DNA from 3 places in the Nesterenkonia sp. NBAIMH1 genome. Region 2 is predicted to be linked to each of the others. Evidence: predicted binding sites of a transcription regulator. Region 2 holds the regulator's gene; each other region holds the start of a gene.
What was found. The regulator HspR, encoded in region 2, represses chaperone genes until heat shock. The targets are predictions, from matches to a motif close to AAGTTGAGTCNNNNNGACTCAACTT.

Region 1 (10,453 bases), 340 kb from region 2:
CGCGGAGGCAATGGAGCGGATGCTGCCGCGGGAGGCGATGGAACGGGTAGCGGTGATGGTCGTCATAACGGAGCCCTTCGTTTGGTTGACGCTGTCAAGTAATACAACGATGCGGCCTGAAGTTGACAGTGTCAAGCGCAAATCGAGAGACTCTTCCTATGACCTCCCAACTCGCCTCCGCCGACGCCCGTGCTCGGCTCATCGACGCGGCGCGCGCGGAACTCGCAGAGCGGGGGCTTGCTGGGGTGAGTCTGCGTGGTATCGCTCGACGGGCGGAGGTGTCTCATGCGGCACCGAAGTATTTCTTCGGTGACCGGGCGAGCCTGTTGACGGTGATCGCGTCGGAAGGGTTCGCTGAGCTAACCGACTCCCTCCGGTCGGCCGTCGCCGATGAAAAGCCGCGCCTGGGAGATTTGGGGCGGGCGTACGTGCGCTTCGGTTTGGAGCATCCGGCTCTGTTCGAGTTGATGTTCCGCCCGAACGAGCTCCATCCGGAGGATCCCGCGCTGAAGCGGGCGCAGGCGGAGAGCATCGGGATCCTGGCGTCAGCGACCAGTGCGATCGAGGTCGCCGAGAGGCAGTCCGAGGTTGTCCCGCCCGCGCGGGCTCTGGTGAGCTGGGCATTCGCTCACGGACTCGTCGCTCTTGTCCGCGATGGCGCACTGCAGAACGCAGGCGGCGGTGCCGATGCGTCAACCCTCGCCGATGAGCTGGTTAGCGTCTTCGAGAACGCCATGAACTAATCGTTCACCGGTGTGCGGTGAACGATCGGCTTGCGCGCAGCGGGGTGACATCAAACGCTGCGAATAGACCGCCACTTATCGCTGCGATCCACACCGGAAGCCTGCTCGTGAGGTCCGCCCCACAACCAAGGAACTGGGACGGGGACCGTCGACTACCCAGTCTCGTGACAGGCGCGGTTTCGTTGAGCCAAAGCCCTCAGGAGCGAGGCGCCAGTGGAGGCATCATTGACGGTGATGACCACGCGCCGCTCGCCACTTCGAGAGATGTCGACAGCTTCCCCGCCGCGAATGATCACCCCCACCGTCCCACTGGGCTGTGTGGGAGTGAGGTGCGAATTCCCCAGCCACCAAACTCCCGGAGAGGACTGGCCACCACTCGACTCGGCTCCCTCGACCTCGTCTGCCGGAACATGGAGTCGAGGCCACCCCAGGATCGCTTGAGCAGTCAGACCTTGAGAATCAACTTTCACTCGCCAGACCAACATGGTGGACACCAGGGCCAGGATTACCACTCCTAGTATGAATCCGAACCAGGAGCCACTGAGCCAGGAAGTCCAAGCTAGAATCCCCAAGACGGCGGTTCCTACGAGGGCGCCGACGACGACGAATTTCGGGGTCGGAGTCACCCGCTTGATCCACACTGCGCGTTCGTGGGTACCAAGCTCGGCTTTGTCTCCTGCTACTGGCCCCGTCGCCGGAAGCCTTGCATCACTCCCCGCAGTCAAGGCAGCCGCGGCACCCGCCAAGAGCCCGAGAACTACGGCGCTCATCACGTATGCGTCGAAGCCTTGCGGTACCGTGCCGGATTCAGTGTCGAGCTGAGCTGCCAAGGGAGCCAGCAGGAGCCCTGCGAAGAACACCGACTGGCCCATCGCGAGACCCAGCACCAAGCGGCGCACCAACGATGTTCTCCCGGTAGTCAGCGCGAAGACAGCGAGCGTCACCAAACTCAGGATGGCCATGCCCCCGTTGGTCCACAGCAACTCATCGATCGGCCCGCTGCGGTTTACCTCATCTCCCCAGTGCAGTGCCACATCTCCAGGAAGACGGGGCAACCAACGGAATGCCAGCACGAATGCTGCGCCGGTCACAAGCACCGGCAGAAGAACGCCCCACACAAGTCGCCGGCCCAGATAGGGCATAGCAGGGGTCTGAGTGGTCGTCTCTGATGCCCTCATGCAGTTTCCCCTGTAGGTTGCTCGATCATTTTGGCGACTGCTGAAAGTGGCACTCCCAGGCGTCGGGCTTCTTCCCGCACTGCTTCCAGGGATTGTGCCAATCCTTGATATTGGTCCGACGTACTGGCAGTGACCACCGCTCCTCGGCCTCGCCGCAGGTCAATGAGGCCTTCGTCGCGCAACGATTGGTAAGCGTGGAGCACGGTGTGCTGATTGACCTGAAGCGACTCTGCCACCTCCCGGGCCGAGGGAAGGCGCTCACCATTGGGTAGATCACCGGATAGCACTGCCAGCCGGACCTGGGACGCCAACTGCTCGAAGAGCGGCTGGCCTGAACTGGTATCCACCCGAAACAGCATGAATTAACTTTAGTTGTTATAGACCAATTATAACAATAGTCAGAGGTTGGCGTTCTGCGAACCAGGCTATAGGGGACCGTCGTGACCACCATTAGATCCAAACGGTGTTGGCCGCAGACCGCGGCAGACGTGTCCCATAACCCATGTGTGGGAGACCCGGCGAGCCGGACCTGCCCGCCCCACTGCACGAAGGGTCATCGTCCGACACGCAGTAGGGCTGACATTCATGGCTACGAATAAACCGCCACTTATTGCTGCGACTCGCAATATGGAGTGGTTTTGGGGTGGGGGAGTGCCCGCTGAGGGATCGGCTTACGTGCAACCCGTAGGCGACCTTTGAGAAAGCTCTCGTCTACCAGCCAGCGGTGGCTCGTAGCTGTTAGAAGAGAGATAACTTCGTTGCTTCGCGTGGCCGGGTGGAGTTCGGCACAGAAGACCGTCAACAATTTGGGCGGCGCTGGGGTGCTGTTCCCAAGTCGTCCCCGCGACGACGAACGGTGGCCACGAAAGTGAGAATTTGCCAACTTGCACGAGAATCCACACCTCATCGTGGCGCTTCGGCGGAACGGTGACGGAATAAACGTGACGCACCCTAAGTTGAGTGTGAATGACTCAAGTTTCACTCGTCGTTGTCGACATGACTGAAAGGGGGCCGCAAGGCCATGGACGTTGACAAGCTCACCGAAAAGTCCCGCGAGGCCGTATCGGCCGCCATCTCCTACGCCGAACAGGTGAAGAACCCCCGGGTTGAGCCCGCCCACCTGCTCAAAGCACTCATGGACACCCCCGAGTCCCTCGCCGTCCAGGTGCTCCGAGCCGCAGGCGGGGACCCGGAAGCAGTCAGCAGGAACGCCTCCGACCTCATCAGCAAGCTCCCCCAGCTCGGCAACGCCGCCTCCACCCAGGGGAGCCCCGGCTTCGCAGCAGTGCTCAACGCCGCCCAGCGCAACGCCGGCAACGCAGGCCACACCTACACCTCCGCTGAGCACCTCCTGCACGCCCTGGCCACCGAAGCACAGGACACCGCAGAGGCCATCCGCCGCGGCGGAGCTAGCCCCCAAGACATACTCAAGGCCGCAGAGAACATCCGTGCCGGCCAGCCAGGAGACAGTGTGAACCCAGAAGCCACCTCCGAAGCCCTCTCCAAATACGGCACCGACCTCACAGCCCTCGCCAAAGAGCGCAAACTCGACCCCGTCATCGGACGAGACTCCGAAATCCGCCGCGTCGTCCAGGTGCTCTCCCGGCGCACCAAGAACAACCCCGTGCTCATCGGGGACCCCGGCGTCGGCAAGACCGCCGTCGTCGAAGGCCTCGCCCAGCGCATCGAACAGGGCGACGTGCCCAACGCGCTCAAAGGCAAGACCCTGATCAGCCTCGACCTCGGCGCCATGGTCGCCGGCTCCAAATACCGCGGCGAATTCGAGGAGCGCCTCAAAGCAGTGCTCGATGAGATCAAAGCCGCCGACGGTCAGATCATCAGCTTCATCGACGAGATCCACACCGTCGTCGGCGCAGGCGGAACCTCCGACGGTTCCATGGACGCCGGCAACATGCTCAAGCCCATGCTTGCCCGCGGCGAGCTGCGGCTCATCGGCGCCACCACCCTCGACGAGTACCGCGAGAACATCGAAACCGACGCCGCCCTGGAACGCCGGTTCCAGCAGGTGTACGTCGGTGAGCCCAGCGTCGAAGACACGGTGGCCATCCTGCGCGGCATCAAGGAGAAGTACGAAGCCCACCACGGCGTCGAGATCGCCGACGCCGCGCTGATCTCCGCGGCCACCCTCTCCGACCGGTACATCACCGCCCGGCAGCTGCCCGACAAAGCCATCGACCTCGTCGACGAAGCCGCCTCCCGCCTGAAGATGGAGATCGACTCCAACCCCGTCGAGATCGACGAGCTCGACCGTGCCGTCAAGCGGCTCAAAGCCGAAGAGGAGTGGCTCGAGAAGGAAGCCGACGACGCCTCCAAAGAACGCCTCGAGGTCCTCCGGGCAGAGCTCGCCGACAAGACCGAGAAGCTCGCCGAGCTCCAAGCCCGGTGGGAGGCCGAGCGGGCCACCCACGTCAGCGCCGGTGAGCTGCGCGCCAAGCGCGACGAGCTCAAGTCCGCCGAGGAGCGGGCAGAGCGCGAAGGCAACCTCGCCGAACTCGGCCGCATCCGCTACGGCGAAATCCCCGAGCTCGAAAAGCAGCTCGAAGCCGCCGAGGCCGCCGAGCAGTCCGCCGACAAGCAGGACCGCATGGTGCCCGAGCGCGTCGACTCCGACGCCATTGCCGAAGTCATCGCCGCATGGACCGGCATCCCCGCCGGACGCCTGTTGGCCGGAGAGACCGAGAAGCTGCTCGCCATGGAGGAGCAGATCGGCTCCCGGCTCATCGGGCAGAAGCGCGCCGTCACCGCCGTCGCCGACGCAGTCCGCCGCGCCCGCACCGGCGTGGCCGACCCCGACCGGCCCACCGGCTCCTTCCTGTTCCTCGGCCCCACCGGCGTCGGCAAGACCGAGCTGGCCAAAGCGCTCGCCGAATTCCTCTTCGAGGACGAGCGCTCCATGGTCCGCATCGACATGTCCGAATACGCCGAGAAGCACTCCACCGCACGGCTGGTCGGAGCGCCCCCCGGCTACGTCGGCTACGACGAAGGCGGCCAGCTCACCGAAGCCGTCCGCCGCCGCCCCTACTCGGTGGTGCTGCTCGACGAGGTCGAGAAAGCCCACCCCGAGGTGTTCGACATCCTCCTGCAGGTCCTCGACGACGGCCGCCTCACCGACGGGCAGGGCCGCACCGTCGACTTCCGCAACACGGTGCTCATCCTCACCTCCAACCTGGGCAGCCAGTACCTCGTCGACCAGACCACCGACGAGGCCACCAAGCGCGAACAGGTGATGAGCGTGGTGAACAGCGCCTTCAAGCCCGAGTTCCTCAACCGGCTCGACGACACCGTCCTGTTCGACCCGCTCGGCATGGAGCAGCTGACCTCCATCGTCGACATTCAGATCAGGTCCCTGCAGGAGCGGCTGGCCTCACGGCGCCTCACCCTGCAGGTCACCTCCGCCGCCAAGGAATGGCTCGGCTTCACCGGCTACGACCCCGCCTACGGGGCACGGCCGCTGCGCCGGCTCATCCAGCGGGAGATCGGCGACCAGCTCGCCAAGGCCCTGCTCAGCGGCGCGATCGTCGACGGCGACACCGTCGAGGTCGACCGCAACGAGCTGGCGCTGCAGGAAGGGTCATCGCACGGGCTCACCGTGCGAAGGGTCGCCAGCTAGTCCTCGTCGTCGGCGTCGTCCGCCTCATCGTCCCGCGGGTCAGCTGAGACGGACACGTCGGCCTCAGCATCCCCGTCCTCGTCCTCCTGCTCCTCCTCATCCAGCACAAAGTCGCCCGTCAGAGGGCCGTCATCACTGCGGGTGAGGAAGCAGGAGACCAGGCGGTCACCGTCGTCCCACGTGGACTCGGTGGGGTGCCACAGGCGCACCGCCAAGTCATGCTCAGCCTCGGCGGCCGCCTCCTCATCGAGGCGAAGGTCATCGTGGCACCACTCGTGCGCAGTGTCGGCCACCTCCACGTCACCCGGATAGGCGCCGTCGGAGATGTTCTGCCGCAGCACCACCTGCACGTCATAGGGGCGCTCGCAGTCCACCACGTCAGCGGGCTCGTCCTCGTCCTCATAGCCGACCAGGCACCAGCCGGTCTCCCAGTCCTCGGCAGGAACGTCACGGGCGTGGACGCCGTCCGCCGGCTCCTCCACCCAGTCCCAGCCCTCAGACTCCTCCTCAGCGGGCTCCCGAATGACGAACCACCACAGCAGCCCCATGGTCAGCAGGACCACCAGGCCGCCGGCGATCAGGAAGGGAATCGCGTTGAGCTGAACCCCGTGCTCGGTCTGCGCGCGACGCTCCCGGCGCGATGCCGCAGGAGTGCTCTCGGAGGGGCTTGGGGAGTCCTCAGTCATCCAGGCGGAGCCTTCCGATCGGTGCGACGCAACGGGACGCCTCATGCTAACTTAGGGGGCACGAAGCACATCATCTGAACAGTCAAGCCCGTGGTGAACCTTCCGACGTTCCGCCGCGGCATGAGTAGATGTTAAGGGGGTCCCGCTCATGGGGCGTGGCCGTCAGAAGGCTAAAGCAACCAAGCAGGCACGGGAGATCAAGTACTTCACCCCGGACACTGATCTGTCGGCTCTGGAGCGGGAGCTCGCACAGTCCCGCGGAGAGACCGAGGACACCGGGATCGAGTCTGATGACGACCCCTACGCCGATGAGTTCGACGCCGATGACGCAGGGGACCAGCGCTGACGCTGGCTCCCCGGTTTTCACTCAGCAGGCTGAGCGCGCGCATGCCGCAGCCCTGAGGTCGATAGCCCGCATCGTCGAAGACTCAGCGGAGCCGCAGCCCCCGGAAACGGCGAGAGCCGGCATTGCCGCGCTTCTCGGCGAGGGCTCAGTCCTCTGCGTCACCGGGGCGGGGGTCTCCACCGACTCCGGCATCCCCGACTACCGGGGACCCGCCGGGTCGCTGCACCGTCACCGGCCGATGACCTACCAGGAATTCCGGTACGACTCCGCATCCCGGCACCGCTATTGGGCCCGATCCTTCGTCGGCTGGCGGCACATGGGCGCCGCTGAGCCGAACCCCGCGCATCATTGCCTGGCCGCCTGGCAGCAGTCCGGCGTGCTCTCCGGGCTGGTCACCCAGAACGTCGACGGCCTGCACGACCAAGCCGCAGCAGCCCTGAGCATGCGCACCTCCGATGACCAGCCCCGCGACGCTCAGCAGGCCATGAGCCGGGTCGTGGCACTGCACGGCAACCTCGACCAGGTCACCTGCCTGACCTGCGGCGGCATCGAAGACCGCCGCGCCCTGGACCTCAGGCTTGAGGACGCCAACCCCGGCTACGCCGAAGCGGCCATGGTCGCCGCCGAGAACGTCAACCCAGACGGCGACGTCACCCTCGACCAGTCCTGGGTCGAAGAGTTCACCCTGGTGGGCTGCCAGACGTGCGGCGCCGACACCCTGAAGCCCGACGTGGTCTACTTCGGCGAGAGCGTGCCCGAAGAGCGCAAAGCCGCCGTCGACGAGCTCGTGGCGCAGGCCTCAGCACTCCTCGTCGTGGGCAGCTCCATGGCGGTGATGAGCGGATTCTCCATCGCGCTGAAGATGCACCGAGCGAACAAGCCCATCGCCGTCGTCAACGGAGGCCCCTCCCGCGCCGACGCCAAAGCCGACTTCCGCTGGCGCACCCGCATCGCCCCCGCCCTGGAGGAGCTAAGCCGCACCCTCTGACCGCTGCCGGCCTGTGGTGGCCGGGAGCAGGCCGGTGCGGCAGTACTCCCTGTACTGCGCGTCGAAGGCGCGTACGGAAGTGGCCTGGACGATTCCCAGCGGCAGGATGACGGCGGACGCAGCCAGTGCGAGGAGGGCCACCCAGTAGCTGGCCCCGTCGGAGGAGCTGCCGAGCACCGCATTCGTGAACGCGTTCGGCAGCGACATGCTCATGCCGAAGGCCGCGACCAGCGGCAGCCACCAGGCGCGGCCGGGGTCACCGCGCAGCCAGTTCTGGGACTTCGGCCAGGGCTGGCCCGTCCTCCCCTGATACTCCTGCTTGCTCAGCAGGCGGGCCTCCGGGGTCGGGTCCGTCATCAGTGCATCACTCCTCCACTCCCACACTATCGGCCAGCCGCCTCCACGTGCCTTATTGAAGGATCTGCCCATAACCTTCAATAAGGCGATTCCTTATTGAAGGATGTTGCACTAACCTTCAATAAGGAAGAGAGGTGCTGAAGGATGAGCGCATGGCCCTCCGTGAGCTATGAGCAGTATGACTGGGATCTGCCCGCGCAGGTCGCTGCCCACCTCGACGTCTTCGAGCAGCATCGGCGCAGCCGCCCCTATCAGGCGGCCCTCGCTCCCGAAATCGCTGAGCTGAACCCTGAACGTCACCTTTCCCCCGAGACCCTCGAGCTCGCTCACGAGGCCACCGCGGCCGCAATCCGCTTCGACCAGTACGCGGCACGTCTCCCTGTGGCCATGCCGGCGGTCCTGCTGCGCACAGAGGCGGCCTCAAGCTCACAGATCGAGAACATCACTGCTGGGGCCCGAAATCTGGCAGTCGCGATGCTGGGGCTCCCCGCCAAGGAGAACGCAGCAGAAGTCGCGGCGAATACTGCCTCCATGACCCAAGCCCTCACCTTGGGGCGCGAGCTGACTGAGGAGACGGTCCTCGGCATACACCATGCTCTGATGAAGGACGCCTGGCCCGAGATCGCCGGCAGGTGGCGCACCCGCCAAGTGTGGATCGGGGCGTCCTCCTTCAGTCCCCACGGGGCGGACTTCACAGCGCCGCACCATTCGAGGCTAGCCGCGGCTGCTGAGGACTGGTTCAGGTTCTCGAATCGGCGCGACATCGAGCCTCTCGTCCTCTCTGCCGTCTCACACGCCCAGTTCGAGACCCTCCACCCCTTCGAGGACGGCAACGGCAGAACGGGGCGGGTGCTGGTGCACACCACGCTGAGGCGACTGGGCGTCACCGCAGAATCCACTGTGCCGGTCTCGGCAGGGCTGCTGCGCAGCACCCGAAGATACTTCGAGGCGCTCACCGCCTACCGGGAGGGAGAGCTGGACCCCATCGTCCAAGAAATGGCCAACAGTGCCCTCTCCGCTGTGCAGAACGGGCGCGTCCTGGGGGCAGAGCTGGGGGAGATCCTCAGCACCTGGGAGGGCGCCATCAGAGCTCGACGGGGCTCTGCCGCGTGGAGGCTTGCAGAGCATATCTTCGAGCAGCCCGTCGTCGACGCGAGCTGGGCGGCCGAGCGCCTGAATGTCTCTGACCGCACTGCGCGCAACGCGATCCAATCCCTGGAGGAGGCAGGTGTGCTCGAACAGCCGAGCACCATGCGTCGCAACCAGGTCTGGCAGGCCACGGCGGTGATCGATGCGATGGACCAGTTCGCGAAGAGAGCAGGGCGCAGGCAGCTGTGAGACGGGGCACAAGCCCCCCCACACTTAACCGTACGTACGGTACAGTTTGCGACTGTGGATGTGATGCGGACTCTGACAGGGCGCAAGCGGGTGAGCACCGAAACCGGTCCGGTTCCCCGGGCCGACCGGCGTGCCAGCGGCCCCCTGCGCCCCTCCGCAGCCCCAGACACCAGCCTCACCCGCTGGCAGCGCTGGACCGTCCTCGTCATCGTCTCCGCAGGGCTGCTGCTCGTGGCCCTGGACATGACGATCCTCTACACCGCCCTGCCCCGCCTGACCTCCGCCCTGGAGGCCAGCGCCTCCCAGCAGCTGTGGATCCTCAACATCTACCCCCTCTTCATGGCCGGACTGCTCCCCGGCTCCGGGGCGCTCGGCGACCGCTTCGGGCACAAGCGGACCTTCCAAGTGGGCATGGTCGTCTTCGGCGTCGCCTCCCTGACAGCCGCCTACTCCCCCAACCCCGAAGTGCTGATCGCCGCCCGCGCGCTGCTGGCCGCCGGAGGGGCGCTCATGCTCCCCGCCACCCTCGCCCTGATCCGCATCAGCTTCTCCAACGTGCGCGAGCGCAACATCGCCATCGCCGTGTGGGCCTCCACGTTCATGGTCGCCATGGCCATGGGGCCCATCGTCTCCGGGGTGCTGCTGGAGTTCTTCTGGTGGGGATCGGTGTTCCTCATCAACCTGCCCATCGTGGTGGCCGCCTCCGCGGCGATGATCCTGGTGGGCCCCCGCAACGTCTACGACGCCTCACGCCGGTGGGATGCGATCTCCTCAGCCCAAGCCCTTGTCGGCATGGGGGCGGCAGTGCTGGCCATCAAGACCTGGGCCGAAGCGCCCATCGACTACCCGGTGGCCATCGTCTCCACAGCAGTGGGTGCGGTGGTGCTGACCCTGTTCGCCAGACGGCAGGTGCGGCTGGCCCGCACCGCCGAGCCGCTCATCGACTTCGGGATGTTCCGGAACCGCGGATTCACCGGCGGCGTCATCGGCGCCGGGCTCGCCACCTTCATCACCGCAGGGGTCCAGCTCGCCGTCGCCCAGCGGTACCAGCTGCTCGAAGGCTTCAGCCCGCTGGAGGCTGGGCTGCTGGTCACCGCGCTCGCCGCAGGCTCCGCGCCCTTCTCCATCGTCGGCGGAGCCCTGCTGCAGCGCATCGGCCTGCTCGTCCTCATCGGCGGAGGCATGG
Region 2 (10,453 bases):
TCTTGCGTACGGGCTGGACAAGGGCAACGAGGAAGAGCTCATTCTCGTCTTCGACCTCGGCGGCGGCACATTCGACGTGTCCCTGCTCGAGGTGGCCAAGGACGAGGACGACTTCTCCACCATCCAGGTGCGCTCCACCGCCGGCGACAACAGGCTCGGCGGCGACGACTGGGACCAGCGCATCATGGACTGGCTCGTTCAGCAGGTGAAGCAGAAGGAGGGCGTTGACCTCTCCAAGGACTCCATCGCCGTGCCTCGCCTGAAGGAGGAGGCTGAGCGTGCGAAGAAGGAGCTCTCCTCCGCCACCTCCGCCACGATCAACATCCCCTACGCCACCCAGAACGACGGCGTCCCGGTGCACGTGAACGAGACCCTCTCCCGCGCCAAGTTCGAGGACATGACCTCGGACCTGCTCGAGCGCACCAAGAAGCCGTTCAACGATGCGATCACCGAAGCCGGCGTGAAGATCAGCGAGATCGATCACGTCATCCTCGTCGGAGGCTCGACGCGTATGCCCGCAGTCGCAGATCTCGTCAAGCAGCTCTCCGGCAAGGACGCGAACAAGACCGTGAACCCGGACGAGGTGGTGGCCATGGGTGCCGCACTGCAGGCCGGCGTCCTCTCCGGTGAGCGCAAGGACGTGCTGCTCATCGACGTCACGCCCCTGTCGCTCGGCATCGAGACCAAGGGCGGTGTCATGACCAAGCTCATCGAGCGCAACACCGCCATCCCCACGAAGAAGTCCGAGGTGTTCTCGACCGCGGAGGACAACCAGCCCTCCGTGGCCATCCAGGTATTCCAGGGCGAGCGCGAGTTCACCCGTGACAACAAGCCACTGGGCACGTTCGAGCTCACGGGCATCGCCCCCGCACCGCGCGGCATGCCGCAGATCGAGGTCACCTTCGACATCGACGCCAACGGCATCGTCCACGTGTCCGCCAAGGACAAGGGCACCGGCACCGAGCAGTCGATGAAGATCACCGGCGGCACCTCCCTGGAGAAGGAGGACATCGAGCGCATGGTGGCCGACGCCGAGGCTCACGCCGAGGAGGACAAGAAGCGCCGCGAGGCTGCCGAGCAGCGCAACGCGGCAGAGTCCGCCGCCTACTCCGTCGACAAGCTGATCAAGGAGAACGACGAGAAGCTGCCGGAGGACGTCAAGAACGAGGTTCAGGCCGACGTGGACGCCGTGAAGAAGGCGCTCGAGGGCGAGGACAACGACGAAGAGATCAAGGCCGCGTTCGAGAAGCTCCAGGCTTCGCAGGGCAAGATCGGCGAAGCCCTCTACGCCCAGGGCGCCGAAGCAGGCGCTGAGAGCGCACCAGGGGCGGACGCTCCCGGCCAGGAGGACGAGGACATCGTCGACGCTGAAGTGGTCGACGAGGACGAGTCCTCCGAGTCCGAGAACAAGTAAGGAGAGCCTGCATGGCTAAGGACCAGTTCAACCCCGAAAAGGGCGAAGACGGCATTCCGGAGAACCCCGCACCCTCCGACGGTCAGCAGGCCGAGGGCCAGGGAGGCTTCGACGACGAGCAGGCCGCGGCCGCCGACCCGGCGGCAGACCCCCTGGCTGAAGCCGAACGGATTCTCCGGGACGCGCCGCAGGGCGCCGAAGAGATCCAGCAGGCTCACCAGGAGGCGGCAGGCCAGGAGGGCACTCAGCCCGACCCCCTCGCCGAGAACCCGGAGCTCGCTGAGGACCCGGAGCTGCGCGAAGTGGGCCTTGACGAGGTCGCCGGCGGAGTCGAGACCGAGCCCGCAGAGCGCATCGAGGCTGCGGAGGAGATGCTCGAAGAGTCCGGCTACAGCCGCGAGGCTGAGCTGGAGGAGGACCTCCGCCGCGTCACCGCCGAGTACCAGAACTACCGGCGGCGCGTGGACCGTGACCGGTCATCGGAGAAGGAGCGGGTCAAGGGCCAGTTCATCTCCGAGCTCATGCCGGTCCTGGACGACATCTCCGGAGCACGTCAGGCCGGAGAGCTCCAGGAGGGTCCGTTCGCACACATTGCGGAGCGCCTGGAGACCGTCCTGGCTCAGCAGGGCCTCGAGCGGGTCGGCGAAGTGGGCATTCCCTTCGACCCCAACGAGCATGAGGCGATCATGCAGCAGGCCAGCGATGAGATTGAGGCTGAGCACGTCGCAGTCGTCGTCCGCTCCGGCTACCGCATCGGCGATCGGCTGCTGCGCGCAGCTCAGGTGATCGTCAGCTCCGGCTCGGAATGAGCCGATCGCAGCTGAGCAGCCCGCCGGCCCCCCACAGCGGCTCATCCGCTGATCGGGCCGGCGGGAGCTCAGCTGAAGACCCCGTACAGCAGAGAGGAGGCGCCTGATGGCTTCGCAGGAGTGGCTCGAAAAGGATTTCTACAAAGTATTGGGCGTCTCCAAGGACGCCACGGCCGAAGAGATCAAGAAGGCATATCGTCGGCTCGCCCGCGAGAACCATCCGGACAAGAATCCGGACGACCCCAGCGCTGAGCAGCGGTTCAAGGACATCTCTGAAGCGCACACGGTTCTGTCTGATCCGGAGAAGCGGCGCGAGTACGACCAGATCCGCGCCATGGGCTCCGGCGCCCGCTTTTCGGGCGGTGCCGGACCGGGCTCAGCAGGCGGCTTCGAAGACATGTTCGGCGGGCTCTTCGGAGACAGATTCGGCCGCAGCGGCGGTGCCGGGACATTCTCCGGCGGCGGCTTCGAGGACCTCTTCGGCGGACGCTTCGGCAGTGCCGGAGCCGCCCCGAAGGGGTCGGACCGCACCGCGAAGACCACCATCTCGTTCAAAGGTGCCGTGCGCGGCACCACTGTCGGGCTCCGCGAGCCCAACGGCAGCGTGATCGATGTCCGGATTCCTCCGGGCGTCAAAGAGGGACAGAAGGTCCGGGTCAAAGGCAAAGGCTCTCAGGGCCCCGGCGGCAGCGGAGATCTTCTTGTCGAGGTCTCCATCACCGCGCATCCCTTCTATGAGCGCGACGGCGACAACATCCGCATCCACCTGCCCGTGAGCTTCGACGAAGCTGTCCTCGGCGCCACCGCAGAAGTCCCGACGGTCCACGGAGAGAAGGTCCGGATCCGCATCCCGGCCGGCACCTCCTCAGGGCGAACCCTGAGGCTCAAAGGCCAAGGGATCAGAACCAAGAAGCATCAGGGCGACATGCTGGTCGTCGTCGATGTGGCGGTGCCCAAGGACCTGCCCGACGAGGCGATGGAAGCGGTCAGGGCATATCAGGACGCCACATCCGGCATCGACCCCCGGTCCGGTCTGGAGGGGAGGGCGGCGCTGTGAGGCCTGAGCCTTCGATGCCCCCGCATGCGAGGTCCAACCGTCACGCGCCCTTCTTCGTCATATCCGTCGCGGCCGAACTGGCCGACATGCACCCTCAGACCCTGCGGCAGTACGATCGCATGGGCCTGGTCACGCCCAAGCGGCAAGGAGGCCGCCACCGCAGATACTCTGCCTACGACATCGACCAGCTCCGCCAGATTCAGCAGCTCTCCCAAGAAGGAGTCTCGCTGGAGGGGATCCGGCGGATCATCGCGCTCCAGAACCACGTCGAAGAGCTCGAGGACGAAGTCGCTGAGCTGCAGAACCAGCTCAGAGAGATCCAGCGCAGCGGAGGGTCCAGGGTCTTCGCCGTCGGGCCCCACGGCGACGTCGTCACCATGGCCCGAGGGCAGCGGCCCCGTCCCGCCAGCCGCGAGATAGTCCTCTTCCGCCGCTCGGCGTAGCCCGCCCTCCGACGCCCCGCAACGGTGCGCCGGCATGTCCGTCCGCTGGCCCATACTGGTCAGGTGAAACTTTCGTGGGGACGACTTCCACTGCTCGCCGCGGCCGCGGCCGCATCTGCGCTGCTGTCGGCCTGCTCGGAGGAGCCTGATCCGGCTGAGAGCCTCGGCCCTGCGGCCGAGCAGCTCGCCGACGCTCTTCAGCAGGGAGACCTCGAAGGCGTGCCGCTCGCCTCGGGCGATCTCCAGTCCCTGAACACCGCCGCCGATCGGCTGCATGACTCCCTCGACGAGCTGTCCGTGCAGGTCGAGGTCCAGGAGACGGAGCTCGATGTTCCGCCCGAGGAGTCCCCGCGGGCTCCGAGTGCGGTCGTCACCTACCTCCATGCCTGGGACCTCGAGGCCCTCGGCGTCGAGGACGAGGAGTGGGACTACGTCACCGAAGCCGCTCTGACATACCACGAGGAGTCTGAGACCTGGTATCTGGACGGAGAGTACGACCTCTTCCTTCCGGAGTATCAGGGGCACGAGGAGATCGGCGTCAGCACCGCCGCAGCCGACCGGGGACGGATCATGGACGGTGAGGGCCGCGCGATGGTCTACAACCGCGACGTGGTGATCCTGGGCGTGGACAAGACCCAGTTCGGAGCGGATGAGGACGACGAGCTGGAGGCGTCGGCCCGTCAGCTGGCCGACGCTGTCGGCATCGACGCCGCATCCTACGCCGAGCAGGTTGAGGCCTACGGCGATGAGGCCTTCGTCGAGGCCATCACCGTGCGCCGCGAGGGGGGCCATGTGACGGTCGACGATGTGGAGGACATCCCGGGGGTGCATTGGCAGGAGTCCCAGATGTCCTTGGCCGACAGTCCGGACTTCGCCCCGCTGCTGCTGGGCCGGGTCGGCCCCGTGACGGCCGAGCACCTGGAGGAGGATCCCACGCTGCAGGTCGGACAGACGGTGGGCACGTCGGGCCTCCAGGCCGTCCACGAGCAGACCCTGCGGGGCACCCCCGGAGTGAGGATCTACCGCGGGGAGGAGACTCTCTTCTCCACTGAGCCGGAGGCCGGAGGAGACGTGAGCACCAGCCTCCTCCCGCGTCTGCAGAATCTCGCACAGGACATTGCCGCAGACCAGGACACCACCGCAGGAATCGTGGCCGTCCGACCCTCCGACGGGGGGATCCTCGCGTCGGCCAGCCACAGCCCCGATGAGTCGGCTGTGGAGGCGGCCACCCAATCGGCCTATGCGCCGGGGTCCACCTTCAAGATGGTGTCCTCACTGGCCATGCTCAGAGACGGTCTCAGCGCGGACTCGACCATCAGCTGTCCCACCAGCGTGACCGTGCACGGCCAGGAGTTCCGCAACGTCGCAGGATACGACGAGACCGGAAGCATCACCTTCGCAGAGGCCGTCGCCCACTCCTGCAACACCGTGTTCGCGGCGTCCCACGACGAGGTCAGCTCAGCGGACCTGCGGCAGGCCGCAATGGACCTCGGCATCAACAACGATGTGGGCATCGGCCTGCCGGCCATCAAAGGCACCGTTCCTGAGGACGCAGAGCTCAACGAGCACGCCGCAAACCTCTTCGGGCAGGGAACAGTCCAGACCTCCGCCCTCGGCATGGCGGCCGTGGCCGCGTCCATCGCCGATGCTCGGACCGTCCACCCATGGCTGGTGGAAGGCTCAGGGGAGCCGGACGACGATGCGGGACCGGGCCTGACCGAGGAGGAGGGCGCCCAGATGCAGGCGCTGATGGCGGGCACCGTCTCGTACGGCACGCTGGACTTCCTCGACCCCATCCCCGGCGCGCGTGTCTACGCCAAGACAGGCACCGCCGAGTCCGGGGAGGACCTGCCGCACACCTGGGTCATCGGATTCCAAGGAGACCTGGCTGTAGCGATCTTCCTCGAGGAGGGAGAGTGGGGCTCAACGGACAACGGGCCCCTGCTGCGGGAGTTCCTCGTCGGCGCGCAGGATATCCTCGACGACTGATGCCACAGACTTCCGCACCCGATCCCGCGTCCGAGCCGTCGCCGCAGCACTACCGCCGCCCGCTCTCCTTCGTCCGCCGCTCGAACCAGCTCAAGCCCAGCTACCAGCGCGCCTGGGACGCAGCGCTGGGGCGAGAGCTGCTCGATGTTCCGGCCGGAAGCCGGGACACCTCCGTGGCCGAAGGGTTCACCATCGACTGGCAGGAGGAGTTCGGCCGCAGCCACAGTGTCGACTCAGGCGGGAGCCTGACCGTGGAGATCGGATCCGGCTCCGGCGAGGCCGTAGCGGCCGCAGCCGCGGCCAACCCCCACCGGGACTTCATCGCCGCAGAGGTCTACAGGCCCGGAGCCGCCCAGCTGGCCGCGCGGGTGCGCCGCGAAGGGCTCACCAACGTCCGCGTCGCCTGCCTCGACGCGGTGGAGCTGCTCGACAATCTGATCCCCACGGCCTACCTGGACGAACTGTGGATCTTCTTCCCCGACCCCTGGCACAAGAAGAAGCACAACAAACGGCGGCTCATCCAGCCGTCCTTCACCGCCAAAGCCGCCCGCGCGATGCGGCCCGAAGGCCGCATCCGCCTGGCCACCGACTGGCCGCACTATGCGGTCCAGATTCGGCGAGTCCTCACCGAATCGCCCGATTTCGCCAACGAGCACGCCGGGTGGGCGCCGCGCTTCGCCGGGCGTGTGCTGACCGATTTCGAAGCCAAGGCAGGCGCGGCAGGGAGAAAGTCATTTGATCTGACGTTCACACGTGTCTGTGTATAGTCAGGGGCTGAAGCCCCGGATGAAATTTCAGAATCACACGCACTTGAGGTCAGAAGCACAATGTCGGACGAAAAACTGCATAATACCGACCCCAGCAGGCGCGGTCGTCTAGGAGCCGAAGCACGCCGTGCAGGCGGGATGCTGAGAACGCTCGACTACAGGCGCCCGAACTACCCTCACGACACCCACCCGGCGCTGGTGCCAGGCATCGGCATCGACGAGCAGCGACGCTGGTACAGCGTGGACAAGCTGGTCCTCATCATCGCCGGAGCGCTCACCGTAGCGTTCGTCATCTGGGGGCTCACCGCCCCGGCCCAGGTCGCCTCCGTCGCCGACGCAGCATTCACCTGGGTCACCTACAACGTCTCCTGGCTGTTCAACATCACTGCGGCCATCATCCTCGTGGTGATGCTCATCCTGGCCTTCTCGTCCTACGGGCGCATCCCCCTGGGCAAGGACGACGAGGAGCCGGAATTCTCCACCTTCGCGTGGATATCCATGCTCTTCGCCGCCGGACTGGGGATCGGAGTGCTCTTCTTCGGCCCATCAGAGCCCCTCGACTACTACACCGACCCGCCGCCGATGACCAACGAGGCCGAAACCACAGAGGCCCTGCACTACTCGCTGGGGCAGACCTTCTACCACTGGGGCTTCCACGCCTGGGCGATCTACGCCCTGGTGGGCGGCGCCGTCGCGTACGCCGCCTACCGCCGCGGGCGGGTGCTTCTGATGTCCTCGATCTTCGAGACGCTCTTCGGCAAGCGGCGCACCGAAGGCTTCGCGGGACAGATCGTCGACATCTTCGCGATCGTCGCCACGCTCTTCGGCACGGCTGCCACCGTCGGCATCGCCACGATGCAGGTCCAGCAGGGCGTGACCATTGTGACCGGGTGGGGTGAGACCGGAAATACGGCACTCATCGTCATCATCGCCGTGCTCGCCGTCGGGTTCATCCTCTCTGCCGTATCGGGCGTCGCACGCGGCATCCGCTACCTCTCGAACATCAATATCGTGCTGACCCTGGGGGTCGTGGCCCTGGTCTTCATCGCAGGGCCTACCCTCTTCCTGGCCAACCTGCTCCCGTCCGGGCTGATGTCCTACCTCGGGAACCTGCCTGACATGATGAGCCGCTCGGCGTCCTGGGGCGAAGAGACGCAGGAGTTCCAGTCGTGGTGGACCGTCTACTACTGGGCCTGGTGGATCTCCTGGTCGCCGTTCGTCGGAATCTTCATCGCCCGCATCTCCCGGGGCCGCACCATCCGCCAGTTCGTCCTGGGTGTGATCACCATTCCCACCCTGCTGCTGGTCATCTCCTACGGGGTGCTGGGCGGCACCGCGATGTGGATGCGCAGCGAGGGCTATCCCGGGTTCGAGGACGACGCGGACGGGAACCTTGCTCTGGCCCCGCCGGAAGTCTTCTACACCGTGGTGGAGAACCTGCCCGCGCTCGCGGCCTGGGTTCCGCTCCTCAGCATTGCGGTGCTGCTCGTCTTTGCGATCACCGCACTGGACTCTGCCTCGACCGTCATGGGCATGCTGTCCTCCAAGGGAAGCCAGAACCCCCGCTCGATCATCGTCGTCTTCTGGGGGCTGGTGATGACCGGCATCGCGCTGGTCATGCTCCTGCTCGGAGACGAGTCTGCCCTGGAAGGCCTGCAGCAGCTGGTCATCATCACCGCTGCTCCCTTCGCAGTGATCATCCTTCTCATCATCGTCGCCTGGTTCAGCGAGCTTCGGACCGACCCCCGAGCGATCCGGCTGCGCTACGCCGACCGGGCGATGCGCAACGCCGTGATCGACGGCGTGGACCGCTACGGGGACAACTTCGCTCTTGAAGTGGTGCCCAGCGAGCCCGGCCAGGGCGCCGGGGCTGTCATCGACTCCGCCGACTCCGCCTACACCGACTGGTACCAGCGCACCAATGCGGACGGTGAGCCGGTCGACTACAACTACAGGACGGGCGAATGGGGCGACGGCTGGGATCCTGCCACCGGCGAGTTCAAGGCGATCATCGCCGAGCAGGACTCTGACCCCAAGGAGCCGGAGGGCGAGGGCGCTCCGGATGCAGAGACGCCGCGGAGCTGAATCGTATGACCGCGACACTGATACTGCTGACGCAGAGGCGCCGGCCTCTGCCTCCGGCGAACCGTCCACGCAAGTGTGCTCCGAACCGCGCCGCCGGGTGGGAGAACGACTCCTGGGAGCCTGACGCCATCGGATGGTGGGGCCGCGAGCCGTAGCGACGTCCTCGCTGACATTCGCACGCCCATGCTCGAAGACCACCTGATGAAGGAATTTCAACAATGCGCACAAATACTGCACGCCTTACTGCCCTGACATCCTTGGCCCTGGCCTCCGGACTGGCGCTCAGCGCCTGCGGCGACGCCGGAGAATCCGGCGAGGATGCCGAGGCCGCCGACGGCATCACCCTTGAGCTCGGAGAGTTCAACTGGCTCGCCTCCGAATTCCAGGGCGCAGTCATCACCCAGATCATCGAGGACTACCCGGAGCTCGGCATCTCTGATGTCAGCACCACGCAGTTCGACCCCGCCGTGGGCTGGACAGGGCTCGGCTCCGGCGACGTCGACCTGCTCGTCGACGTGATCATGCCCAACCACGAAGGCTTCGCGGAGGAGAACGAGGACACCGTCGAGATCGTCTCCGAGGTCTACGGCGGTGCTGCCCAGGGGTGGTTCATCCCCGAGTATGCCGCCGAAGGCGAGCTCTCCGGGCTGGAATCCGTGGACCAGCTCTCCGATTCGGAGTATGCCGACGCCGTCGGCAACACGCTCTACGACGCCGAGGCCGGCTGGGTCACCACCGAGCACAATGCGGAGCGGCTCGAGGGCTTCGACCTCGATCTGGAGCACCTGACGTCCTCCGAGGCGGCGCTGATCGCCGAGGTGGAGAGCCACTACAGCGACGAGGAGCCCATCCTCTTCTTCTTCTACCAGCCGCACTGGCTGTTCAGCCAGCTCGACCTCGTGCAGCTCGACGAGCCCAACGAGTACAACGAGGACTGCTTCGACGGGGGCCAGCAGGACTGTGCCAGCCCTGAGCTCTCCGGCTGGACGGCAGCCCACACCGACCTGCGGGACGAGGCCCCCGAGTTCGTGGCCATGCTGGAGGAGTTCGAGATCCCCCTCGAGGACATCGAGGAGGCGATGCTTCAGGACGAGGATGAGGACGTCGACGTCGAGGACCTCGCTGCCGATTGGGTTGAGGAGAACGCCGACACGGTCGAATCCTGGGTCAACGGCTGATCGAGCCGTTCTGAGGTGCGGGCCGGGGCAGCAGCCTCGGCCCCGCACCTGTTCAGAGGGCCAGTCGGTAGCCCCGTTTGACCACGGTCTGGACCACTGCGGCCTCCGGAAGTGCGTGCCGCAGGCGAGAGATCCACATCTCCAGTCCGTGCGCAGAGCCGCACTGGGGCAGCATGCGCAGGAGATGCTCGCGCGAAATGACTGCGCCCTGCGCCCGAGCCAGCACCCGCATGACGGCCATGGGTCCCGGGGCGAGCCGGATCGGCGGGCACCCCGGAAGGGTGACCGTGTTCGTCGTCATCTCCACGACGCCGCTGGCGGTCTTCACGCGCAGGAACTGATCGTCTGCGATGACTTCGGCCGGGGGTTCCACGATCACCGCCTTGGGGTCTCTTGCCTGCGGAGAGAAGCAGCGTTCGCCTCCTACAGGGGGTTCGGGGCAGCGGCTGCGGCTCCGCACTCAGGCTAGGGGGGTGCCGTTTCTCGCCCTTGTCGGCGGTGTAAAGCAGGTGTTGCCGAGTTTTCACGATTCGGAGCGCAACTCGTTATTGAGAACGATTTGCGATGAGTGGAACTTTTTGATGATAATGATTCGCATGAACACCGCATCGAAGACTGTGACATCTCTTGCCCTTGTCTCCGCCCTGGCGCTGAGCGCCTGCGCCGGGGAGAACGGCGAGGAGGCTGAGGAGCAGAACGACTCAGACCAGA
Region 3 (10,453 bases), 990 kb from region 2:
GGGCCTCGCAGACGAGCTGCTCGGCAAGCTGGGCGGCGACAACGAGCTCTTCGAGATTGCCCAGCGCCTCGAGGCAGTGGCACTGGAGGACGACTACTTCGTGGAGCGCAAGCTGTACCCGAACGTCGACTTCTACACCGGCCTCATCTACAAGGCCATGGGCTTCCCCGAGAAGATGTTCACGCCCCTCTTCGCGCTGGGTCGCCTCCCCGGATGGATCGCGCAGTGGCGAGAGATGATGAGTGACCGCGGCACCAAGATCGGTCGCCCTCGTCAGCTCTACACAGGCTACGAGGAGCGCGAGTACCCCTCCTGAGCACAGTCCGCACCATGAGAGATGCCCCGGCCGATCGGCCGGGGCATCTCTCATGGTCAGGAGCTCCTCGTCACTCCTCATCCCAGTCACGGTCGAAGCCGATGCGGACCGTATTCTCAGCCACGTCCTCGCGGGATGAATCGGTCCACCCGGCAGCGTCGCGATCCCACATGCGGGAATCGAGCTCCACCGTCTGGATGCCGTACTCCCGTGCGGACGCCACCGCCCAGTGGGCCAGCATCCAGTCCATGCTGTAGCCCTCATCCAGCAGCTCCGAATTCTCGGGGGGCGTCACCGTCACGATGCCGCTCTCGGAGGATCCCTCAAGGTCGACGATGCCTTCCGGAATCGGCTCGGGATCGAAGTCCTCTGCCTCCTCGTCCTCCTCGTCGCCCTCGTACTCGGTGCTTGGGATCTCGAGGGCCGCAGGAAGGAGGGCCACGAGCTCTTCGGAGACCCCCTGAGGGTCGGGGGAGGGGATCTCATCCTCCAGCTGGGAGAGGGTGCACGTCAGGCTCGCTTCCGACTGTCCGGCCAGGGGTGAGAGGAACGTCTCAGCTCGGGACCTGTGCTCAGGGTAGAACTGAGGGTTGTGCGGCCTGAGTAGCGCCTCAGACGCCTCATCGAGAGGCATGTCGGGCTCCCAGACGACCGCGTCCTCGTCCTCGCTGTCTTCGTCCTCATCGACGTCCTCAGCTGCGGCGCGCTCCTCCAGCAGATCGTAGAAGCCCGCTGAGTCGATAGGCGTGCCCTCGGCCGATCCCTCGCCGGCCCAGCTGCCCACTCCTCGGGCGAACAGCACGCGCTCGCCCAGTTCGCCCTCATCCTCCCGCAGCTCGAGATCCGTCTCCTGCAGGGAGATGGCGATGGCGTGGAGGGCTGCCTCCGGAGGCAGGCCTCGTTCTGCCGCTGAGGCGCTGAGGAAGGCCGCACTGTAGGCCTGGGCGGGACTCAGGCGCTGAGTCTCCCCCGCGACCACTGCTTCACAGTGCTCGTCCAGGAGGTACTCGTTCTCATCGATGTAGCGCCAGGCGCCGTAGGCCGTTCCCGCGATAAGGGCGCCTGTCAGCGCCAGCGCGGCCAGCGCCCGGCGGCGCCGTCGTCGCCGGGCCATGGAGCGGGTCGCCGCCGCGTCACGAGGCGGCCGGGAGCGCGGTGCCATCAGTTCTTGTGCAGCGCTTCGTTGAGCTCCACCTTCTGGCCCTGCCGCGGCGAAGCCTCCACTGTGCCGCTGGTGGAGTTGCGCACGAAGAGCAGCCCCGGCACACCGGAGAGCTGTGAGGCCTTGACCACGTCGGTGACGCTGCGGCCCTGGTCCAGGACAGAGACTTTGGTGCCTGCGGTGACGTAGAGCCCGGCCTCGACGACGCAGTCGTCGCCCAGGCTGATGCCCACACCAGAGTTCGCTCCCAGGAGGACCCGCTCACCGAGAGTGATTTTTTCCTTCCCTCCGCCGGAGAGGGTGCCCATGATGCTGGCACCGCCGCCCACATCGGTGCCGTCCCCGATGATGACGCCTGCGCTGATCCGTCCCTCCACCATGGAGGCGCCGAGGGTCCCGGCGTTGAAGTTCACGAAGCCCTCATGCATGACCGTGGTGCCTTCGGCCAAGTGCGCGCCGAGTCGGACTCGATCGGCGTCGGCGATGCGAACGCCGGTGGGAGTCACGTAGTCCACCAGCCGGGGGAACTTGTCGATCGAGTGCACGGTGACGTGTCCGCGCGCCCGCAGCTTCAGCCGGGTGCTCTCAAACCCTTCCACCGCGCAGGGACCGAAGTTCGTCCACACCACGTTCGTCAGGTATCCGAAGATTCCGTCGAGGTTGATGGTGTTGGGGCGGGCGCGCCGGGTGGAGAGCAGGTGCAGCCGCAGCCACACGTCTTCGGTGGAGGCGGCGGGGGAGTCGAGGTCGGCCTCCACGGAAACAGCCTGGGTTCGCACGCCTCGTGCGGGGTCGGTGCTCTCCGCGTCCTGCAGGGATGCGAGCAGCGCCTCATCGGTGTTCTCAGCCAGCGTCGTCAGCGAGGGCTCGGGGAACCACGTGTCGAGAACGGTCCCCTCGTCGGTGACGGTGGCCAGGCCATGTCCGGAAGCAATGCGTGAAGTCATGCCGCCCATCCTATCCAGGGGGTGGAGCAGCTCCTGTGTAACGGTTGTGTTTCGGATCACTTCCCAGCTGGTCGCGGACGGGTCTGGTCGCATAGCCTGTGTGAACCCTAGTCTCGGCTGATGTTCAGCTGGGAGCGCACCATCACTTGCAGGAGGAACCCGTATGAGCGTCCGTCGAATGACTCGACTCACCGCCGGAATGACCGCCATCGCCGCCATGACTGCCCTGGCAGCCTGCGGCAACGGCGATGACGCCGAAGACAACGGAGACAACGGAGACGGCGAGGTTGAGACGGGCGACGAGGGTGACTTCATCGACGACCTCGAGTTCACCACCGGCGGCACCGGCGGTGCCTACTACCCCCTCGGCGGCGACCTTTCCACCATCTTCGAGAACGAAACCGACGCCACGGTGAACTACGTGGAGTCCGGCGGTTCGGTGGAGAACCTGGGCCGCATCCTGCAGGAGGCGTCTCAGCTCGGGCTGTCGCAGAACGACACTGCGGCCAACGCCGTCAACGGAGAGCTGGACATCAGCGAGGATGACGAGGACGAAGAGTTCGTGACCGTCGACAATGTCGGCTGGATCGCCAACCTCTACCCCGAGGCCATGCACATTGTGGTCCGCGACGACGCCGGAATCGACTCCATCGAGGACCTCGACGGCGCCACGATCGCTGTGGGCGATGTCGGATCCGGAACGCGTGACATCTCCGACGCGATCCTTGAGCACTACGACATCGACTACACCCCTGAGGAGACCGAGTTCGGCGACTCCACCGAGATGCTGGCCGACGGTCAGATCGACGCATCCATGTTCGTGGTCGGCGTGCCCGTCGGATCACTGACCGAGCTGGCGCAGTCCACCGACACCAGCCTGCTCTCCCTGCCGCAGGATGACGCCGAGGAGATCGCCGAAGGCGGCCTGTACGAGGCCTACACCATCGACTCCGACGCGTACGACTTCCTTGAGGAAGACGTCACAACCCTCTCCGTCTTCGCGGCGCTGGTGGCCTCCACCACGCAGGTCAGTGAGGATCTCGCCTACGACATCACGGCTGCGCTGTTCGACAACGTCGACGACGTGTCCGTGGCACAGGGTGAGAGCATCGACATTGACGAGGCTCTTCTCGGCATCGGCGACATTCCGCTGCACCCCGGCGCTGAGCGCTACTTCGAGGAGCAGGGCATCGAGGCGGAGGACGGCGACGAATCCCCTGAGGATGCCGACGACGAGGCTGAAGCTGACGAGGATGCGTGAGTCGACCTCCCCATCTCTGACTGAGCGGCACCGCTGTGAATAGAACTGCGGCAGAGCAGCCCCGGGCTGGAGCGTTCCCTGAGGACGTCAAGCCCGGGGCTGCTGCTGAGGAGAGCGCCGAAGACATCCTGCGCGAGCATGACATTTCCAGCCGGTTCCGTACGGAGCTCGGCTGGTGGGGGTGGCTCGTCGGGGGAATCGCGGTGGTCTTCACCGCGTACCACCTCTTCTCGGCGTTCTACCGCCCGTACAACACATGGATGCATGGGTCCCTGCATGTGGCAGGGGCCCTTGCTCTGATCTTCCTGCTCTACCCAGCCTCTAAGCGGCTTCTGCACACCCCGGAGAGCAGCAGCCCAGCGCTGAGCCTGGTTGTGGGGCGCCACCGCGGGGTGCCCTGGTACGACATCATCCTGGCGGGCGCCTCGGTCTACTGCAGCACCTACATCTTCTTCAACTATGACCACCTGGTCTCCAACCGAGTTCAGCTGGTCGGCTTCGAAGACCAGGACATCATGGTGGCGCTCTTCGGCGTTGCCCTGGTCCTCGAAGCCACACGCCGCTGCGTCGGTCTGCCGATCGTGATCATCGCGGGCCTGGCACTGGCCTACGCCGTCTACGGGGAGAACCTTCCGATGTTCTCCCACCGAGGGCAGGACTGGACGGAGGTGGGCACCAATCTCTTCCTCAGCTCCGGCCAGGGAATCTTCGGCACCCCGATCCAAGTCTCAGCCAACTTCATCTTCCTGTTCCTGTTCTTCGCTGTGGTGCTGATGCGCACCAACATCGGGCAGTTCTTCAACGACCTGGCCTTCCGAGCGGCCGGCAAATATTCGGGAGGACCCGCCAAGGCTGCGGTGGGCGCCTCGGGGCTGCAGGGCATGATCTCCGGTTCCTCCGTGGCGAACACGGTCGCCTCGGGCTCCTTCACCATCCCCATCATGAAGAAGGCCGGCTTCAAGCCGCATGTGGCGGCCGCGACGGAAGCCACCGCGTCCACCGGCGGTCAGCTGATGCCGCCGATCATGGGAGCCGCAGCCTTCATCATGGCTCAGAACGTGGCCGAGGTGGAGTACAACGAGCTCATCGTCATAGCCATCATCCCCGCAGGCCTGTACTTCCTCGGCGCCCTGCTCTCCATCCACTTCGAGGCCAAGCGCAACGGGCTCAAGGGCATGGATCCCTCCGAGCTGCCGGCCTGGCGCTCCCTGCTGCTGCGCATGGATATGCTGCTGCCGCTGGTGGTGATCATCGCAACCCTGCTCTCAGGAATGAGCGCCATGCGTGCCGCGCTCTTCGGCATCGGCACAGCGCTGGCGATCGGCCTGATCCGGGCCACATTCCAGAACTTCATCCCGGTGATCGCGCAGGCATCTCAGGAGGGCCGGAGCCCCGTCGTGGAGACGGGCAAGCTGCTCCTGGCTCTGCTTCACGCAGTGATCGAGATGTTCATCGCCGGCGCCCGGACGGCCCTGCCGGTCATCGCAGCATGTGCTACGGCCGGCATTGTGGCCGGAACCGTGACGTCGACAGGGTTGGGCAGCCAGCTTGGATCGGGGCTGATCCAGATCGCCGGCGGGAACTTCCTGCTCGTGCTGTTCTTCGTGATGATCGCCTGCATCGTGCTGGGCATGGGCCTTCCGACCACAGCGAACTACGTGGTGACCGCCACGGTGGCCGCACCCATCCTGTACTCGAACTTCGATGTGCCGATGATCGCTGCGCACATGTTCGTCTTCTTCTTCGGAATTCTGGCTGACATCACGCCGCCCGTCTGTCTGGCCGCCTACGCCGGCGCGGGCATCGCTCACGCGAATCCGATGGCCGCCGGCGTGACGGCGCTGAAGATCGCATTTGCGGGGTTCATCATCCCGTATGCCTTCATTCTTCAGCCGGCGCTGCTTCTCCAGGGAACGTGGGATGAGACGCTGAGGTACCTGGCCATGACGATCCTCGGGCTCGTCGGTCTCGCGTCAGGCCTGGGCGGGTACCTCCTGATGCGTGCTGTGGTGATCGAGCGTGTGCTGCTGATGGTCGGCGGTGCCCTGCTCGTGTATCCGGACATGCTGATCTCCGTTGCCGGCATGGTCCTCTTCGGGCTGGCAGTCGCCTCGCAGGCGGTGCGTCGTCGTCGGGGCGGCGGACCCGGTGAGTCTGATGAGGAGTCTCCCGCACGTGCCGCTGCCGCTCCCGCATGACCCGACCGGTCGTCTAGGGTGGGCCTATGGCTGACAAGGTTGCTCTCATCACCGGCGGAACACGCGGAATCGGCGGTGCTATCGCGGCGGATCTGGGCCGTGATCACCGCATCATCGTCGGAGGCTCCGATGCAGAGCGGGTGCGGAGCGCCGCGGAGGAGCTGACTCGGGCAGGGTTCGATGCCTCCGGCTGGACGGCGGATCTGAGCGACGTCGGTTCGATCGCGGATGCGTTCGCGCAGCTGAATCTGACTCGCCTGGATGTCCTGGTCCACAGCGCCGGTGTGGCCTGGCTGCAGCCGGTGGCCGAAGCATCGGCAGAGGAGTGGCAGCGCATGTTCAGCGTGAACCTGTTTGCCGTGGCGGAGCTCACGCGCGCAGCTCTGCCGCTGCTGAGGGCCTCACGCGGTCAGGTGGTGTCGATCAATTCGGGCTCAGGCTTTGTGGCTCGGGTCAACAGTGCGATGTACTCTGGCAGCAAGTTCGCCCTGCGGGCCTTCACCGATTCGCTGCGGGAGGAGGAGCGCGGCCAGGTGAGGGTCACCTCCATCCACCCCGGCCGGGTGGACACGGACATGCAGGTGGCTCTGCAGCAGCAGTCGGGCAGCACCGACTACGACGGCAGCATCTATGTCTCGCCGCAGTCGATCGCTGAGACAGTCCGCACCGCGGTGGAGCTCGATCCGGCGTCGACGGTTGAGGAGCTGGTCATCCGGCCCGTCGCCCAGAAGCGCTGAGGCTCAGGCCTGCTCACTCATGAGCGCGGCTCATAGTCGCTGAGGGTCCACGCCCGCAGCGTGGAGATGAGCTCGTCTGGGGTGTCGGCGACGACGAGGGCGTCGCGCCGCCATTCGGCGATGAAGCCCTCGGCGACCTGGTGGTCGATCATCTCCACCAGCGGGTCCCAGAACCTCTTGGTGCCGTAGAGGGCCACAGGTTTGGTGTGCAGCCCCAGGTACTGCCAGGTCCAGGCTTCGAAGAGCTCCTCCAGGGTTCCCATCCCGCCGGGAAGGGTGACGAACGCGTCTCCGAGCTCCGCCATGCGGGCCTTGCGGGCGTGCATGTCCTCGACGATCTCCAGCTCGGTGAGCCCTCGGTGTGCGACCTCTCGGCTCACCAGCACCTCCGGGATCACACCGGTGACACGTCCGCCGGCCTCCAGGGTCGAGTCGGCGATCTGGCCCATCAGTCCCACCTTGCCCCCGCCGTAGACGACCTCGACGTCGGCCTCGGCCAGCGCCGCGCCCAGCCGACGGGTCTCGCGCTGGTAGGCCAGATCGGCTCCGGAGGCGCTGCCGGTGAATACGGTGAGACGGTTCAGTTCAGCCACGCCGCTCATCCTATGAGGGGACTTCGCGATGGATCGATCGATTTCGCGCCGATGCGTCGTTCCTGCTAAGATTTCTAAGTCCCATTCCTCCATAGCTCAACGGCAGAGCACTCGACTGTTAATCGAGCGGTTGCTGGTTCGAATCCAGCTGGGGGAGCGAGTTCTCTAGGAGGCCTCCGTCGTGATCGGCGGGGGCCTCTTGTCGTCTGGTGGGGAATCGTCGGCTCACTGCAGGGGCGCCGGCCCGGGCCCGAATACTAGGATGGAGCGCTGTGACAGACTCCGCCGACATCGCACGCCTCATCATCTCCTGCCCGGACCAGCCCGGCATCGTCGCCGCGGTCTCGCAGACCATCGCCGATCTGGGCGGGAACATCATCACCTTGGACCAGTACTCAACTGACCCCGAGGGGGGACGTTTCTTCCAGCGGACAGTCTTCCGTCTCCCCGGCCTCGCTGCGGTGCGCCCGCAGCTGGAGCAGGCGATCCAGGAGCGGCTTGCGAACCGGTTCGGCATGAAGTGGTCGCTTCACGACACTGCGCGCCGCAAGCGAGTGGCGATCTTCGCCTCCAAGACCGACCACTGCCTTCTTGACCTGCTGTGGCGGCATCGGCGGGGTGAGCTGCCCATGGACATCGCCATGGTCGTCTCCAATCACCCGGATCTCGCCGAGGACGTGCGCACCTTCGGGATCCCGTTCTTCCACGTCCCCGCCACTCCGGCGTCCAAGGCCGAGGCAGAGTCGAAGCACCTGGAGCTGCTCGGAGGAAACGTGGACCTCGTGGTTCTGGCCCGCTATATGCAGATTCTGTCCCCGGAGTTCTTGGATGCGGTGGGCGCGCCCGTCATCAACATCCACCACAGCTTCCTGCCGGCCTTCATCGGCGCGGGCCCGTATCAGAAGGCGAAGGACCGCGGCGTGAAGCTCATCGGCGCCACGGCCCACTACGTCACCGAAGACCTCGACGAGGGTCCCATCATCGAGCAGGACGTCATTCGCGTCTCCCACGCGGACGACGTAGCCCAGCTGACCCGGTACGGCGCCGATGTCGAGCGTGCAGTGCTCTCCCGTGCGGTGAAGTGGCACTGCCAGGACAGGGTCCTGCGCCACGGGAGGACCACCGTCGTGTTCTGATGAGCTGACGGGCCGCCCCGTGAGGAGCGGCCCGTCAGTCGGGGGAGGGACCTGTCAGGCGTCGATCCGCGTGTGGTCCTTCTCCTGGTTCGGCTCGACGCCGTCGGCGCCTGAGCCGCCGGTGCTGATCCGGATCCTGCGGGGCCTGTCCTCGGCGTATACGCCCGGCACCCGGACCGTCAGCACTCCGTTCTCATAGCCGGCGCTGATGGAGTCCTGGTCGACGTCGGACGGAAGGCTCACCGTGCGTGAGAAGGTGCCGTAGCGAATCTCGCGCAGACCGTCCGCCTCATGGGCGGAGCGACGTTCCCCGGAGATCGTGAGGTTCCGGCCGGAGAGCTCGACGGTCACGTCGGACTCAGCGTCCATGCCCGGCAGGTCTGCGGCGAGGACGAGGTCGTCCTCCTCGCGGCGGGCATCGAGGGCCGGGACGAACCCGGAGGTGCGCTGGACCTCCTGGCTCAGTGGGCCGTCATCTTCGACGGTCACTGTAGAAAACTGAATCGGGTCCCCGACTATTCCAAACATAAGCAGGTTCCGCTCAACTTCTTTGGGGTCGCAGACAGGTTCGCACCGTGCTGGTTCGAGCGATCGCGGTTAGGGTGACCTTATGTCGGACAAGCCGCGCAAGATTCGCCGCCAGACTCTGCTCCACGTGGTCAGCCGCGAGCAGCTCAGCCCTCATATGGTCCGCCTTGTCCTCGGCGGGCAGGATTTCCGCGCCATCGAGTTCAAAGAGGACACCGACCAATACATCAAGCTCCTCTTCGCCGACCCCTCGCTCGGCCTGGAGCCCCCGTTCGACATGGAGGCCCTGCGGGACCGGCTGCCCAAGCATCAGATGCCGACGACGCGCACGTACACCATCCGCCACATCGACCGCGAGGCGGAGCAGATCTGGGTGGACTTCGTCACCCACGGCGACGAAGGCCTCGCGGGCCCATGGGCTGAGCGTGCTCAGCCGGGCGACCCGATCAGCTTCTTCGGCCCCGGATCCGGATATTCTCCGAGGCCGGACGCGGACTGGCATCTGCTCGCCGGCGATGAGGCCGCACTGCCGGCGATCGCACGATCCGTCGAGTCGATGTCGCTGGATGCCTCAGGCCTCGTACTGGTCGAAGTGCGAAGCGAGGAGGAGCGTCAGCAGATCGACGCGCCGGCCGGAGTCGAGGTCAGGTGGCTGTACCGTGGTGCTGACTTCACGCCGGAGACGACGGTCCTGGCCGATGAGATCCGTCGCACCGAGCTGCCGCCGGGAGACGTGCAGGCCTTCGTGCACGGCGAACGGGCCCAGATGAAGGAGATCCGTCGCCATCTGGTGAAGGAGCGGGGCCTCAACCGCAAGGAGCTCTCGATCTCTGCCTACTGGGCCTATGGGCGCAAGGAGCAGGACTTCCAAGCCGAGAAGAAGACGCCCGCTGGCCAGATCGACGACGACTAGCCGCTGAGCGGAGTCTTCGCGCGGAGGGGGTGGGAAGCGCTGGGCTAACTCCCGGCGACGCCTGAACTTGTGCCCATGACCAGTGCCACCACCAGCATTCCCGCGAAGAGCAGGACGGTGACGGCTGCGCACGGCCCGGCCCACCTCTCATAGCCGGCCAGCTCATGATCTCTTCTGTCTCTCATGGTGCCTGACAGGAGAAGGAACAGGTCAATGATGGTCCAGGCGCCGGTGATCGACATCGCGGCGAGCGCTGGCCCTATCTGGTCCACTGCGAAGAGCATCAGTGCCAGGCCGAAGAGCAGAGTCTTCACGGCAGCCGTGGCGAACAGCCCCAGGTACCAGCGCTGGGCACCGACCAAGCCGCCCACCACGGCCGCTGCCCACGCGATGACGAATCGCTTGCCGCTGATCGGGCGGTTCCGGTGAGCGAGCCGATCCTCTTCGGTGTAGGTGTTCGCGTACAGCTCGTCGAGGTCGTAGTCCGGGCCCACGGGCGCTCGCTTCCTGTCGCATCGCTGATCGGCTGAGTCGGCCTTCCGACTCCTGAAATCCATGGTACTCGGGGATGCGGCTCTCCCGTGAGGCGTAGGCATGTGAATGCGTATGACGGCGGCTCTCGACGCGGAGAGCGCAGTGCCCTACTGTTCTGTGGCCTGCCG

Region 1: clpB (ATP-dependent chaperone ClpB) is a predicted target of HspR. The motif match lies at 2,875-2,899, and genes of this name have one in related genera.
Region 3: FS388_RS08990 (Hsp20/alpha crystallin family protein) is a predicted target of HspR. The motif match lies at 8,874-8,898, and genes of this name have one in related genera.

Annotation. Positions count from the first base shown of each region.
Region 1 covers NZ_CP042335.1:1,224,816-1,235,268, reverse strand. The annotation lists gene FS388_RS05805 (hypothetical protein) at 1-66, opposite strand, end outside; gene FS388_RS05800 (TetR/AcrR family transcriptional regulator) at 159-743, shown strand; gene FS388_RS05795 (hypothetical protein) at 896-1,885, opposite strand; gene FS388_RS05790 (GntR family transcriptional regulator) at 1,918-2,280, opposite strand; gene clpB (ATP-dependent chaperone ClpB) at 2,943-5,552, shown strand; gene FS388_RS05780 (septum formation family protein) at 5,549-6,238, opposite strand; gene FS388_RS05775 (DUF3073 domain-containing protein) at 6,387-6,584, shown strand; gene FS388_RS05770 (Sir2 family NAD-dependent protein deacetylase) at 6,562-7,572, shown strand; gene FS388_RS05765 (hypothetical protein) at 7,555-7,929, opposite strand; gene FS388_RS05760 (Fic family protein) at 8,074-9,267, shown strand; gene FS388_RS05755 (MFS transporter) at 9,412-10,453, shown strand, end outside.
Region 2 covers NZ_CP042335.1:888,004-898,456, reverse strand. The annotation lists gene dnaK (molecular chaperone DnaK) at 1-1,414, shown strand, start outside; gene FS388_RS04175 (nucleotide exchange factor GrpE) at 1,426-2,223, shown strand; gene FS388_RS04170 (DnaJ C-terminal domain-containing protein) at 2,330-3,280, shown strand; gene FS388_RS04165 (heat shock protein transcriptional repressor HspR) at 3,295-3,723, shown strand; gene FS388_RS04160 (penicillin-binding transpeptidase domain-containing protein) at 3,787-5,712, shown strand; gene trmB (tRNA (guanosine(46)-N7)-methyltransferase TrmB) at 5,712-6,479, shown strand; gene FS388_RS04150 (BCCT family transporter) at 6,618-8,564, shown strand; gene FS388_RS12995 (hypothetical protein) at 8,570-8,719, shown strand; gene FS388_RS04145 (glycine betaine ABC transporter substrate-binding protein) at 8,783-9,742, shown strand; gene FS388_RS04140 (winged helix-turn-helix domain-containing protein) at 9,795-10,115, opposite strand; gene FS388_RS04135 (carotenoid oxygenase family protein) at 10,339-10,453, shown strand, end outside.
Region 3 covers NZ_CP042335.1:1,878,504-1,888,956, forward strand. The annotation lists gene FS388_RS08945 (citrate synthase) at 1-316, shown strand, start outside; gene FS388_RS08950 (hypothetical protein) at 387-1,478, opposite strand; gene dapD (2,3,4,5-tetrahydropyridine-2,6-dicarboxylate N-succinyltransferase) at 1,478-2,425, opposite strand; gene FS388_RS08960 (TAXI family TRAP transporter solute-binding subunit) at 2,604-3,686, shown strand; gene FS388_RS08965 (TRAP transporter permease) at 3,722-5,884, shown strand; gene FS388_RS08970 (SDR family oxidoreductase) at 5,911-6,621, shown strand; gene FS388_RS08975 (TIGR00730 family Rossman fold protein) at 6,639-7,214, opposite strand; tRNA gene FS388_RS08980 (tRNA-Asn) at 7,300-7,371, shown strand; gene purU (formyltetrahydrofolate deformylase) at 7,487-8,350, shown strand; gene FS388_RS08990 (Hsp20/alpha crystallin family protein) at 8,405-8,839, opposite strand; gene FS388_RS08995 (siderophore-interacting protein) at 8,961-9,791, shown strand; gene FS388_RS09000 (TM2 domain-containing protein) at 9,836-10,285, opposite strand.